Regions from separate parts of the Pseudoalteromonas sp. SR45-4 genome, predicted to be linked through region 2. Evidence: predicted binding sites of a transcription regulator. Region 2 holds the regulator's gene; each other region holds the start of a gene.
The links. Region 2 encodes FliA, which starts transcription of late flagellar genes. Its sites were predicted from a motif close to CTAAAGNTNNNNNNNNNNNNGCCGATA; they were not measured.
Positions count from the first base shown of each region.

Region 1: a site for FliA is predicted at 2,185-2,211, ahead of H5058_RS15850 (DUF5610 domain-containing protein). Genes of this name have one in related genera too.
Region 3: a site for FliA is predicted at 2,521-2,547, ahead of H5058_RS12490 (VC2046/SO_2500 family protein). Genes of this name have one in related genera too.

Region 1 is NZ_JACJDO010000047.1:681-4,954, forward strand. It holds gene H5058_RS15840 (RNA-binding protein) at 1-189, shown strand, start outside; gene murI (glutamate racemase) at 152-949, opposite strand; gene H5058_RS15850 (DUF5610 domain-containing protein) at 1,027-2,154, opposite strand; gene trmA (tRNA (uridine(54)-C5)-methyltransferase TrmA) at 2,322-3,425, shown strand; gene H5058_RS15860 (thiol:disulfide interchange protein DsbA/DsbL) at 3,489-4,127, opposite strand; gene H5058_RS15865 (thiol:disulfide interchange protein DsbA/DsbL) at 4,148-4,274, opposite strand, start outside.
Region 2 is NZ_JACJDO010000003.1:83,370-87,643, forward strand. It holds gene flhF (flagellar biosynthesis protein FlhF) at 1-1,193, shown strand, start outside; gene H5058_RS02500 (MinD/ParA family protein) at 1,186-2,046, shown strand; gene H5058_RS02505 (RNA polymerase sigma factor FliA) at 2,073-2,783, shown strand; gene cheY (chemotaxis response regulator CheY) at 2,824-3,207, shown strand; gene H5058_RS02515 (protein phosphatase CheZ) at 3,223-3,984, shown strand; gene H5058_RS02520 (chemotaxis protein CheA) at 4,000-4,274, shown strand, end outside.
Region 3 is NZ_JACJDO010000029.1:6,480-10,753, reverse strand. It holds gene H5058_RS12500 (diguanylate cyclase) at 141-1,061, opposite strand; gene H5058_RS12495 (DUF6172 family protein) at 1,368-1,670, opposite strand; gene H5058_RS12490 (VC2046/SO_2500 family protein) at 1,959-2,486, opposite strand; tRNA gene H5058_RS12485 (tRNA-Tyr) at 2,599-2,683, shown strand; tRNA gene H5058_RS12480 (tRNA-Tyr) at 2,733-2,817, shown strand; gene H5058_RS12475 (M48 family metallopeptidase) at 2,894-3,580, opposite strand; gene H5058_RS12470 (MHYT domain-containing protein) at 3,743-4,274, shown strand, end outside.

The sequences.
Region 1 (4,274 bases), on a different contig from region 2:
AAGGACAAAAATACAGGTAAGCGTCGTGGCTTTGGTTTTGTTGAAATGGCGCAAGCTGATGCCAACAATGCAATAGCGCAGTTAAACGATAGCGAGTTCCAACAACGTACCTTAAAGGTACGTGAAGCAAAACAAAAACAAGAAGATGATTCTAACGCTCTTCGTTCTGAGCCGGATCAATCAGTGTAACTAGCTTTACAGCTAACTTACTACTCACACTAGCCGTTGAATAATATTGCAGCGGCTTTTTTGTATCTGCAATATTGTTATTCGTTAAATTAAGCTGGCTAATTAAGTAATGAACTCGCTTAGCAATCGCTGCACCTGAATCAAGTAGCTGCACTTTCCTATTAAAGTACTGACTAATCGGCTCTGCCAAAATAGGAAAATGCGTACAGCCTAATACTAATACATCTATAGACTGATCTATGTTTAAACGATCGAGTTCTTGGTGCAGTTTAGTTGTATCTAAACTTTGTTCGAAAAACAGACGCTCGGCTAAAGTAACTAGTTCAACGCTACTATATAAGCTAACTGCTATATTGTTGGTATGTTCTTGTATGAGTGTGCGCGTATAGGGACTTGATATAGTTGCTGGAGTTGCCAGTAGGCCGATATGTTTAGATTGTGTAAGTTGCGCAGCAGGTTTTATCGCCGGTACCACCCCCACTATAGGAATAGTAGTAATTTGGCGCACTGCCCCAAGCGCAGAAGTAGAGGCGGTGTTACATGCAATGACAATTAAATCTACATTAAGCGCTTGCTGGTTAATAAAGTGAATGAGTGCGCATAAGCGATTAATAATCGTTTGCTGTGACTGAGCGCCGTATGGCAATAGTGCATTATCCATAAAATAGCTGTATTGCGCATCTGGAATACTTTGCTGAATATGTTCAAGTACCGTAGTACCACCAATACCTGAATCAAAAACCATTATGTGCGCTGACAAACTACTGTCCTTATTCTAAGTTAAGAACGGCAGTTTGCCATGTGATTTTTATAAAAGAAAGTAGTTTAGTGGTACAACTATTGTTGATTGGCTAGCTCGTCCGTTGCTGCATTTAATTGATTAAGGTTTTCGAACATAGCTTTGGTGTAATCTACCAATTTATCTATTTCTGCTTGATCTTGATTTAACCACTGCACAATACCCGATAACTGGTTTTGTATGCCCAGCTCTGTGGCTTTATTAAACACAGCTTTTAAGTCGTCGTTAAACGGCGCTAATTTATCAGCTACTGCTTTTTCAGGAACTGGCTTGTACTCTTCGTAACCTTTAACTGTAGCGACTGTTTTGGTTTGTCGTAAATCCATTGAAAAAGCCACCAGCTGTTCGTTGCCTAAGCTTAGTGCTTGCGCCTCTTCAAATGCTTTATCTAAGTCACCACTGAAAAAGGTGCTACTTACACTTTGTAAGTCAGCCATTAGCTCATTAATCGCCTTTTGTTCATTCTCATTTAAATCGCCATTAACCGACATAGAAAATGACAACTCACGAGACTGCGACGACTCACTTACAAAAGATTCACTATTCCCATTTTGCTGATAACGACTGGCTGATTGTGACTCATAAGCATCAGCAAAACTAATACTCACTTCGTCTCCTTCGGCGGTAGTAAATTTATATTCTGCTTTGTTACTTAAACTTGCATACTGAGCTTGGCTAACAGAGACACTGGCGGGTTTAGGATTAAATAAATCGTCTTCAAATTTGTCCAGGCCATTAAATATGCCTTCTTTAGATTTATTAATACCCTGTGCGATATCGTCGTTAAACACGCCATTGCCTTTTAATTCATCAACCGCGTCATCAATCCCTATTTGCACACCTTTTCGAGCATCACCTAACATACCTTTGAGTTTTTCATCGTCGGCACCATTGGCTTTTGCTTTACGTACTGCACTGGTAACGAAGTCTAAAACGTTTTTAACGATTTCATCAAAATCAAAAAGCGGTTTATCTTTTTTCGGCTCGCTTATCGGTAAGCCAAGAGCTTGAGCCATTTTGTCACCGAGCACTTTGGCAGCAAGTTCTTTACCGCGCTGCTGATAGTTATCTTGAGGCGACTGTATTGTAGGTTGCTGTAAAGCCCCTTTATTACCGTATTTATTAATATTGTGGTTTGGAACAAAGCCAAAGTTACCGATTTTCATGATCCGACTCCTATCTATGCTTGCCTTACTTATCGGCACTGTAAGTTATTTCTGTAGCTAGATGCTCAAAAAAAAACCAATATATATTTCATCAAAACTAGACAAATACATCTCGCTCCCTACAATAGCGCCGATAAACAGCTCTCAAAGATAAGGTTATAGCGTTAATGGCAGTTATTAAAATAGACACCTCACAGTACGATGCGCAGTTAAGCGAAAAAGAACAGCGTATTGCTGCCCAATTTCAACGTTTTGGTGTGGATAAACTTGAGGTATTTAGCTCAGAGCCGATTAACTACCGCCAACGCGCTGAGTTTAGAGTATGGCACGATGGTGACGATCTGTTTCATATAATGTTTGATCAACAAACTAAAGACAAAATTCGCGTTGATAGCTTTGACCCTGCCGCTCCTTTGGTAGGTGAAGTGATGCAAGTAATGATTGATAATTTAAAGTCGTGTGAAATTTTGCGTCGTAAACTATTTCAGATTGATTACTTATCTACGCTAAGCGGTGAGATTTTAGTGAGTCTGTTATATCACAAGCCACTTGATGAGCATTGGCTGAGTGAAATTAACGCGCTTAAAGAAAAGTTAAGCAATAAGTATAAAATTGACTTTATTGGCCGTGCCCGCAAACAAAAAGAAATGCTTGGTGATGACTACGTTACCGAACGCTTAAACGTGAATGGCCAAGAACTAATATATCAGCAGGTAGAAAACAGCTTTACCCAGCCAAATGCCAAAGTAAATATTAAAATGCTAGAGTGGGCGCAAGACTTATGTAAGCCACTTAAAAATGATTTACTTGAACTTTATTGTGGCAACGGTAACTTTTCTATTGCGTTAGCGGGTTCGTTTAATAAAGTGCTGGCAACCGAAATATCAAAGTCGTCGGTACACTCAGCGCAGTACAATATAGCGCAAAACAAAGTTGCCAATTTAGATATTATTCGCATGTCGAGCGAAGAGTTTACTCAAGCCATGAATGGCGAGCGTAGTTTTTCTCGCTTAGAAGGTATAGATTTAAACAGCTACAATTGTCAAACCATTTTAGTTGATCCGCCACGTGCCGGTATGGATACTCTAACGTGTGACTTAGTAGCAAATTACGAAAGTATTATTTATATTTCGTGTAACCCAGAGACACTAGAGCGCGACCTTGATCACTTAACCCGCACCCATGAAGTTAAACGCTTTGCGATTTTTGATCAATTCCCTTATACGCACCATATTGAGTCGGGTGTATTTTTACAAAAAAAGAATATTTAAAATTACCAGCTAAAAATTACCCATAAAAAAAGCTCCTTAGGAGCTTTTTTTATGGGATTAACTTTACTTGCTTGCCAAGTAGTTAATTAATTTAGTGATATCTGCTGGTTCGCTAATACCCGATTCGCGGCCTAGAAGTAGTTTGTACTTACCATTTACGATAAAAGTAGGCACGCCACGCAATGCACCTTTCTCTTTAAAGTAGTCTTGGTCGCGCTTCATTTTTGAGCTTAATGTACGTACCGAAAAGCTTTTAAATAACTTATCGAACTTATCGCCATCAACGCCTTGGGCTACAAACACATCTTTTACGTCGGCTAGCTCATTAAAATTTGCGCGCTTGGTATGAATGTGGCTAAAGATAGCCGCAATAATTTTATCTTTTTGTGGTAACACTTCAGCCGTTGCTAACGCTTGGCTAATCATTTGTTGATGCTCGGTATCGCGTACACCAACAAAATCAACGTGGCTCTTTTTAAACTTTACGCCTTTATCAAGCATTGGTTTAATTTCGGCTACCAGTGGCTCCATGTTATTACATGCAGGACAGTAAAATGAGAAAAACTCTTTCACTTCTGGTTTTTTAGTTGCGCGCTCAGACACAACCTCATAATGCACACCTTCCTCAAAGGTTGCTGCAAAACTTGTTGCAGCAAAAGGTAGTAATACAGCAAGCAAACCTGCTTTAACTAATTTTATCATTATTATATGGCTCCAATATTTTATAGTGCGAGTAAAAATGAAACTAACTCATCAAGCTCTTCTTGGCTCTTGATGGTATTTAGATTGATTTTATATTTGTCGTTTACAATAAAAGTAGGAACGCCTGTTAACGCACCTAATTTTGAG
Region 2 (4,274 bases):
CATTATTAGAGCGCCAGTCGCCGCGTCCACGTTCAGCAGAATTGGCTTCAATGTTTTCGCAATCAGGTATAGATACCTCAGAGCATTATCAAGAGCCGATCGCTAAACAACGCCCTACAAATATGTTTGCGCGTGAAGAAGCTGCGCAAGCACGCCCACAAACGCAAGCTGACAGCTTAGGTTTTGATGACCTAGACCGTGATTTTGATGAGTTAGACACGCCAGTTGCGCAAAAACACACGACTAAAAATACCGAAAGTGAAGCAATGAGCACAATGCGTGAAGAAATGAACGCAATTCGCCAGTTATTAGAGCACCAAGTGTCGGGTTTAATGCAGCAAGATATGGCGCGCCGTGACCCAACGCGCGCATGCATGATTGACCGCTTAGTAGGCATGGGAATCGATAAAGAAGTTGCTGAGCAAATGGCTTGTTTTGTACCTGAAGATGTTCCGCGTCAGCAGGGCTGGAAAGCGCTGTTAACTATGGTTGAAGATCAGATGCAAACCACGAATAACGAAATTTTGCGCCAAGGTGGTGTTTACGCATTAGTTGGCCCAACCGGTGTGGGTAAAACCACTACAGTGGCTAAGCTCGCGGCATTAGGTGCACAAAAATATGGTGCTGATAAAGTAGCGCTAATTACTACCGATACTTACAGAATTGGTGCTTACGAGCAGCTTGCAACATATGGCCGTATTATTGGCTGTGGGGTTAAACAAGTTAAAGATGCGAACGAACTGGCCGAAGTGTTATATCATTTACGTAACAAGCGCTTAGTACTTATAGATACCGCAGGTATGAGCCAACGTGATTTACGTTTAACTGAGCAGCTAAATACCTTAATGCGTAATCAGCGTGTGGATATTCGTAATTACTTAGTATTAAGTGCCACTGCGCAAATAAATGTGTTACAAGAAACCGTAAGACACTTTAAAAAAGTACAGTTAAGCGGTTGTATTTTCACTAAACTCGACGAATCATTAAGTTTAGGCGAGATAATTAGTATTGCGATTCAAAATCGCCTGCCAATAGGGTATCTTACTAATGGTCAACGAGTACCTGAAGATATTCGAGTTGCAAATGCAGAAAAACTAGTGAAAAAAGCTGAGCAATTATATTTAAAGAGAACAAAAGTACAACATTCACGACACCAATCAGTGGCGTCGAGCACAGTAGAGATGTATGATTAACACAGTATTAGATCAAGCAAGCGGCCTGCGTAAAATGAGCAAAAATAATAATAACGGCGTTAAGGTTATCGCCGTCACTGGCGGTAAAGGTGGCGTTGGAAAAACAAATGTATCGTTAAATACTGCGATCGCTTTAGGTCAGCAAGGCAATAGAGTGTTAGTGCTTGATGCCGATTTGGGTTTAGCCAATTGTGATGTAATGCTTGGACTACGTGTTGAGCGTAATTTATCGCATGTGTTATCTGGCGAATGTGAGCTTGATGAAATACTAGTAGAAGGCCCCGCTGGGATAAAAATAGTACCAGCGACTTCGGGTTCACAAAGTATGGTTGAGTTGTCGCCTGCAGAACATGCTGGGCTTATTCGTGCTTTTAGCGAACTCAATACTGATTTTGATATATTAGTTGTTGATACCGCTGCCGGTATATCGGATATGGTGCTGAGTTTTTCTCGCGCTGCACAAGATGTTTTGGTTGTGGTATGTGACGAGCCAACTTCAATAACCGATGCCTATGCACTGATCAAAGTATTAAGCCGCGAACATGGCGTGTATAAATTTAAAATTGTTGCCAACATGGTGCGTTCATTACGCGAAGGGCAAGAGTTATTTGCAAAGCTATCAAAGGTTACAGACCGATTTTTAGATATATCAATGGAGCTGGTTGCAACCGTTCCTTATGATGAAAATATGCGCAAAGCAACACGTCGTCAAAAAGTAATTGTTGAACTGTTTCCTAGTTCTCCAGCTGCACTTGCCTTTAAAACATTAGCAACAAGAATAACAAAGTGGCCAATACCGAACCAGCCTTCGGGTCATTTAGAATTTTTCATTGAGAAACTCGTTAACGGCTAACTATGACTACATTGGTGAATAGAGCTATGGGATATGAATCAACACAAAATTTAAATATGATTGTTGAAAAGCATGCTTCATTAGTAAAAAAAGTAGCATGTCATTTAATTGCTCGTTTACCCCCTAGTGTACAACTCGATGATTTAATTCAATCAGGAATGATAGGATTAATAGAGGCGTCAAAAAACTTTGATGCCACTAAAGGCGCTAGTTTTGAAACCTTTGCGGGTATTCGTATTCGGGGCGCTATGCTTGATGAAATGCGCCGTGGAGACTGGGCTCCTCGCTCAGTACATCGTAAAAGCCGCCAGGTTATAGAAGCTATTTCAGCATTAGAAAGCAGCCTGAATCGTGAACCTACAGACAGTGAAGTTGCCCAAAAGCTTGAAATTACACTAGAGCAATATCATCATATTTTAACCGATGTTAATTCCAGTAAAATCTTGGGAATAGAAGATTTAGGTATTGATGAGGATGTTATAACACCTGTTGGGCACGATTTAGCACTAGACAAACCCTTTAATAATGTTAAAAATGAAAGGTTTAATGAATCTTTATTAAGTGCAATTAAATCCCTACCAGAGCGAGATGCAATGGTGCTTTCGTTGTACTATAACGATGAAATGAATTTAAAAGAAATTGGACAGATACTCGATGTAAGTGAGTCGCGTGTAAGTCAGATACATGGTCAGGCGATGATTAAGCTAAAAGCAAAAATCAATGACTGGATAAATTAGAAGTAAGTAAATACAGGTTTAGGCCTCACTGGAGGATGTTTTGGATAAAAACATAAAAATTCTTGTTGTTGATGACTTTTCAACGATGAGACGTATTATTAAAAACCTATTGCGTGATTTAGGGTTTACCAATGTTTTAGAAGCAGATGATGGCTCAACTGCTTTACCTATGTTGCAAAATCAATCATTTGACTTTGTAGTAACAGATTGGAATATGCCGGGCATGCAAGGTATTGACTTGTTAAGAGCAATACGCGCAGATGACAAATTAAAGCATCTTCCGGTTTTAATGGTTACTGCAGAAGCTAAGAAAGAGCAAATTATTGCAGCAGCCCAAGCAGGTGTTAATGGTTATATTGTTAAGCCATTTACTGCGGGTACATTAAAAACTAAATTAGAAAAAGTGTTCGAACGCTTAGGTTAATAAGGGGAGAGGCTTATGTCAGCACCTGCTGCGCCTCAGATTACTTTAGAGCAAGCACGTCAGCTGGTCACTTTTTTAGAAAACGGTGAGCAACATAAAGCTGATCAGTTAATTTTAGAAACTGCCTCTCAAGAACAATCATATTTGTTTGCAGAAGTAGGTAAATTAACGCGCCAGTTGCACGAGTCTTTAAAGGGTTTTGAGCTTGACACCCGCATAACAGATTTAACCACTGATGCCATTCCGGATGCTAAAAAGCGACTTAACTATGTCATAGAAATGACAGAAAACGCCGCCAACAAAACCATGGATGCGGTTGAAGCGAGCCTGCCTTTAGCCCAGCAATTAGCTGATGATATTTCGCATATCAAGCCAACCTGGGATCGGTTAATGAGCCGCGATCTTGAACTTGGTGAATTTAAAACATTGTGTCATAGCATTGATAAATTTATGAACAGCTCGCATCTTAAAACCGATGAGTTGCAAGTATTAATGACTAATGTGTTAATGGCTCAAGATTATCAGGATTTAACCGGACAAGTAATTCGCCGTGTTATTGAGCTGGTACGCGAAGTTGAAGAAAGTTTAATTCATCTGTTAACTGCGTTTGCAGCACAAGATGAAAACGATAACCAAGAGCAACAAAAAACAGAAAACTCGATTGCCGCACAAGCATTAGCAGGCCCAGAAGGCCCTATTATTGATAAAGAATCGCGTGATGATGTTGTATCTGATCAAGACGAAGTTGATGATCTTTTATCAAGTTTGGGCTTCTAATAGGAGAGTAACTGCATGAGCTTTGAAGTCGATGAAGATATATTACAAGATTTTTTAGTTGAAGCTGGAGAAATCCTTGAGCTTTTATCTGAACAATTAGTTGAACTGGAAAATAACCCAGAAGATACTGAATTATTGAACGCTATTTTTAGAGGCTTTCACACTGTTAAAGGTGGCGCGGGCTTTTTAGCGATGTCAGAGCTGGTAGATGCCTGCCATGGCGCAGAAAACGTGTTTGACTTACTGCGCCAAAAAGTGCGAACAGTTAACTCTGAGCTAATGGATGTTAT
Region 3 (4,274 bases), on a different contig from region 2:
AATAGCCATACCTAGTAATCGCTGTTATGAAGCGGTGTATGGCTAAAATTAAACTTTTCTTTTGAGCAACTATTGGCAATTTACATACCTATAGGACTGCGTTAATAACTGCTCTACTGCATATTTTGGTACAGTGCGCTTTAAAAGCACACCTTATTTCGCCCTTGTGCTTTAGCGGCGTACATTTTTTTATCTGCGCGTTGCAAAATATCTATGCTGCCTTCGTCTGATTGCAATAACGTAGCCCCACCTATACTTATAGTGACAAATTCAAACTCTGAGTACTTATGTAAAACACCCAAGCCGGATATGTTATTTTTAATTTTTTCAGCAACACAGCGAGCGCCTTCCTCGTTGGTATGCGGTAGCACAACCACAAATTCTTCGCCGCCATATCGGGCAACAAAATCGCTTGGCCTTTGTAGGCTGTTGGCAATTGTTTGAGCAACTAAGTGTAAAACAGCGTCGCCTTCTACGTGTCCATAAATATCGTTGTATTGCTTAAAGTAATCAATATCCATAAGTAATAAAGCATATTCTGCATTCTCTCTTAATGCACTCAATTGTATTTTATTAATATGAGTATCAAAATAACGACGGTTAAATACTTTAGTTAAGTCATCAAGAAACACTTTTTGGCTTAATAAGTCATGTTGCAGCTTAATAGTTAAGTGCGCTCTTACTCTTCTGCATAAGGTTTCTGGGTTAATCGGTTTTTGAATAAAGTCTACCGCGCCCGCTTCCCAGCAGTCCTCTTCTTGATTTTCAAAGGAGGTAACAAATATAACGGGAATATCTTGGGTTTGTGTCGTCGTTTTAAGTTTTAAACAGGTTTCTATACCGCATATGCCATCCATTGAAATATCCAGCAGTACGATATCGGGAGTATTAGATTTACATATTTCAACTGCTTCTTCACCGCTGTTGGCGGTGTTAACAATAAAGTGCTTTGATAATATTTTTTTCAGTACAATTATGCTAAGTAACTGATCATCAACAATGAGAACTTTTGAGGTTTTAAGGCTAAGTTTTAAATCGCTATCGGCATAATTTAATGGCATAAATACTACTGTTTTCTATAATTATCAACTAACACAGTATAATACAGTCTTATGTTATGCAAATGTATTAAAGTTGGGTTTTTAATCAAACTTACAACCAAATATAAAAATGGCGATACAGAGTTGTTGTTAATTGTTTTAGAAAATCACGGCCATAATTTTCAGGGTAATACTGAAAGTAAGCACTGCTTATAAGCTGCTTGTACTTGAATGCTCAAGGTTGAAATCGCGTTTGTATAAACGTACAAACAAAAAATGGGCCACTAGGCCCATTTTAAAAATTACGCAAATTACTTTATAAGCGTCTTATTCGTCGTCATCCAAATCTGGTTGTTGACGTTGAGCTGGGCGCGCTAATATTTCTACATAAAAAGAAGTTAAGCTTTGCTTTTCTATTTCGCTTATATGATTACTAAGCTCTGCAACGTGCACTACTTGTGCATCTTCAGCGGTATTACCAAACTTACAATCAAACGCCCAGTAATCAGCATCGAGTGGTAGAGTTTTGTTACGCTCTCTTTTCAAATATTTTTTCACTTCATGCTTTGCGGCGTCAACCATACGAGGATATTTGATTTTCTCGTGATTTAGCGTGAATATTTTCTTCATTACGTTCCTAATTACCTTGGTTTAATGATAACGGCATTTAATGTCATACCATTTGAGCCTATTATAGCAATTGCATTTAATTTTTGGATGCTTTTTTTATATTAAATCAATTATTAATCCATTAATAAAATAAAGTATCGCTAAAATGCGCTTAAGTGTAGAGAGTTAGCGGCTTTATATTACAGACAAGTAATTTAATAGTTAGAGTGATGACGCAATCGTTTGCCAAGTTCTATTAATATAATTGGTTATTGCAATATCAAAGCAGTTACAGCGTACGCTTTATAATTAAGCGCTTACTAAATGTAATGGGTGGTGAAGCGCATCATTATTTAGGCTTTCGTAAAAAGCAGCAGCATCGAGTTGCGGGTTAGATAGTTGCGTTTGTGTGTTATTTATACGCCTGCGCACTGCTAATTCACAATTATCACGCACCTGAAGCGGAATATGGCTTACATCATCTCTTATAAACAATGGTTCAGGGTTTAAACAGTGATTTAATTTAATATCGCTCATTCCAGCGCGTTCCCCTGCTTGCATTAATAGTGAGGCGTTAAACTGCCCTATCAAGATATCAAACTTATCTGGCGCTAAAAGTTGCTTTGGACCTGCTCCAATTTGTTTGCGAAGGGTATCTTCGCCAACAGTTGAATCTTCAATTTCTGTTTTTGGTAAATGGAATTGGCTAAAATCGAGTGCATCATGAGATAGCATAGCGAGTAAAAGCGCAAACTCTCCTCGGCGCTTTTCATGCACACTTTTATTGAGTCGAGTGTTGAGCTGACTCTCTGTGATTAACAAATCACCGATTTGCATAGACTTTAGCCGATTGAAGTAAGTAATACCTATTTATCGGCTTTATTTCATTTTTCTTTAGCTTTTTTCTTTACTTAAATACGATGTTTGCTATTATCAGCGCCGTTGCATTGGAGGGGTTCCCGAGCGGCCAAAGGGATCAGACTGTAAATCTGACGGCTCAGCCTTCGCTGGTTCGAATCCAGCTCCCTCCACCACTTTTCTTACCGCTAAGTTAAGTGGGGCCAAATGTAACAAAATTAGTGTGGAGGGGTTCCCGAGCGGCCAAAGGGATCAGACTGTAAATCTGACGGCTCAGCCTTCGCTGGTTCGAATCCAGCTCCCTCCACCACTTTTCTACTTATTTTCTACTTATATAGTTACTACATTCCTTGTTAGTAATCTCCGTGTTTTTTCTTAGTTAAACATTAAAATACCCATTGTAAACTCATACCATGTTGTTTTAGCCATAACGTACTTGCTTTATAGTCGGGACAAAATTGTGCTACGCGCTGCCAAAATGCTTTGCTATGATTTAAATATCGTAAATGCGCCAGCTCATGCACTATTACATAATCAATAATGCTATGCGGTGCACCAATCAATAATAAGTTAAATGTTAGCGCCCTTTTACTATTACAACTTCCCCATTTGCGTTTATAAACTGCAATATTTAAATCGTTAGGCAGCGCTTCTTGCATCTGCGTGCAAAAGTCATTAAGTCGCATTTCTATGTATGCGGTTAACTGCTCTTTTAAATACGCCTCTAAAAGTAATTGGTACTTTTGCTGCTGATGCTTAACACGAGCAGAAACGGTAATAAGCAGGCCATCTTGTTGGCGCTCCACTGTAGAGGTATTGCCTTGCTGAAACGTTAAATTAATTGCTTCTGAAAAAAACCAGATCTTTTTGTCCTTAAGTGGATACTGTTTTGTATCAACCAAAGTATGCTGTTTTTGCAGCTGCGCCTCAACCCATGATTTTTTTTCTAATAACCAGTTATCGAGCACTTTTTTTTGTACGTGATGGGGGGCATATACCGTCACATTTTGATTATGCACTTTAATAGCAACGGTCTTTCGTCGGGTACTTTTTTTTAGTTGGTAGGCAAACAAATTAATCTCTCACACTATACTAGCTAGGGGCTACTTTTCGTCTAATGGTTAGTTAATGCCGCGTTGTTTATTTATAGCTTAATAAGCAAACATAAAATTAACGGTTTATTAATTAATTAATTCTATTAAACTACACGATTAAAATGCCTATTTAGAGCCGCCATGTTATCAGCTTTCTTTATTACTGACCAAGATCCTAGTTTAATTATAAACGGGGTTTACGATCCCCTTTTGGTTTCTCTTTCAGTTTTAATAGTCATATTTGCCGCTTTTTTTACTACAAAACTCATTGATTTAGCTAAAAAAACTACTTTCCCAAGCTATCAACGTTTAGCTACTGTAACCGCTGCAGCTGTTTTTTCTGCGGGTATTTGGAGCATGCATTTTATTGGTATGTTGGCTTTTTCTTTGTGTACTAACATTAAATATAACCCAACTATTACCTTACTCTCTTTTATACCGGCATTTTTAGCGTGCCAATACGCTGTATCTATACTGGTAAAAAGTAATGGTAACTTTAAAGTATTAGCTGTTTGCTCGGTATTATTAGGCTCAGGTATTGGCACTATGCATTACAGTGGTATGGCAGCGATGGAGCTTGCGCCTATGCTACGGTATGACCCAGTTATGTTTGGGTTGTCTATTTTAGTGGCCGTTGCCCTATCCTTTATAGCTTTATATAGCCACTTTAACC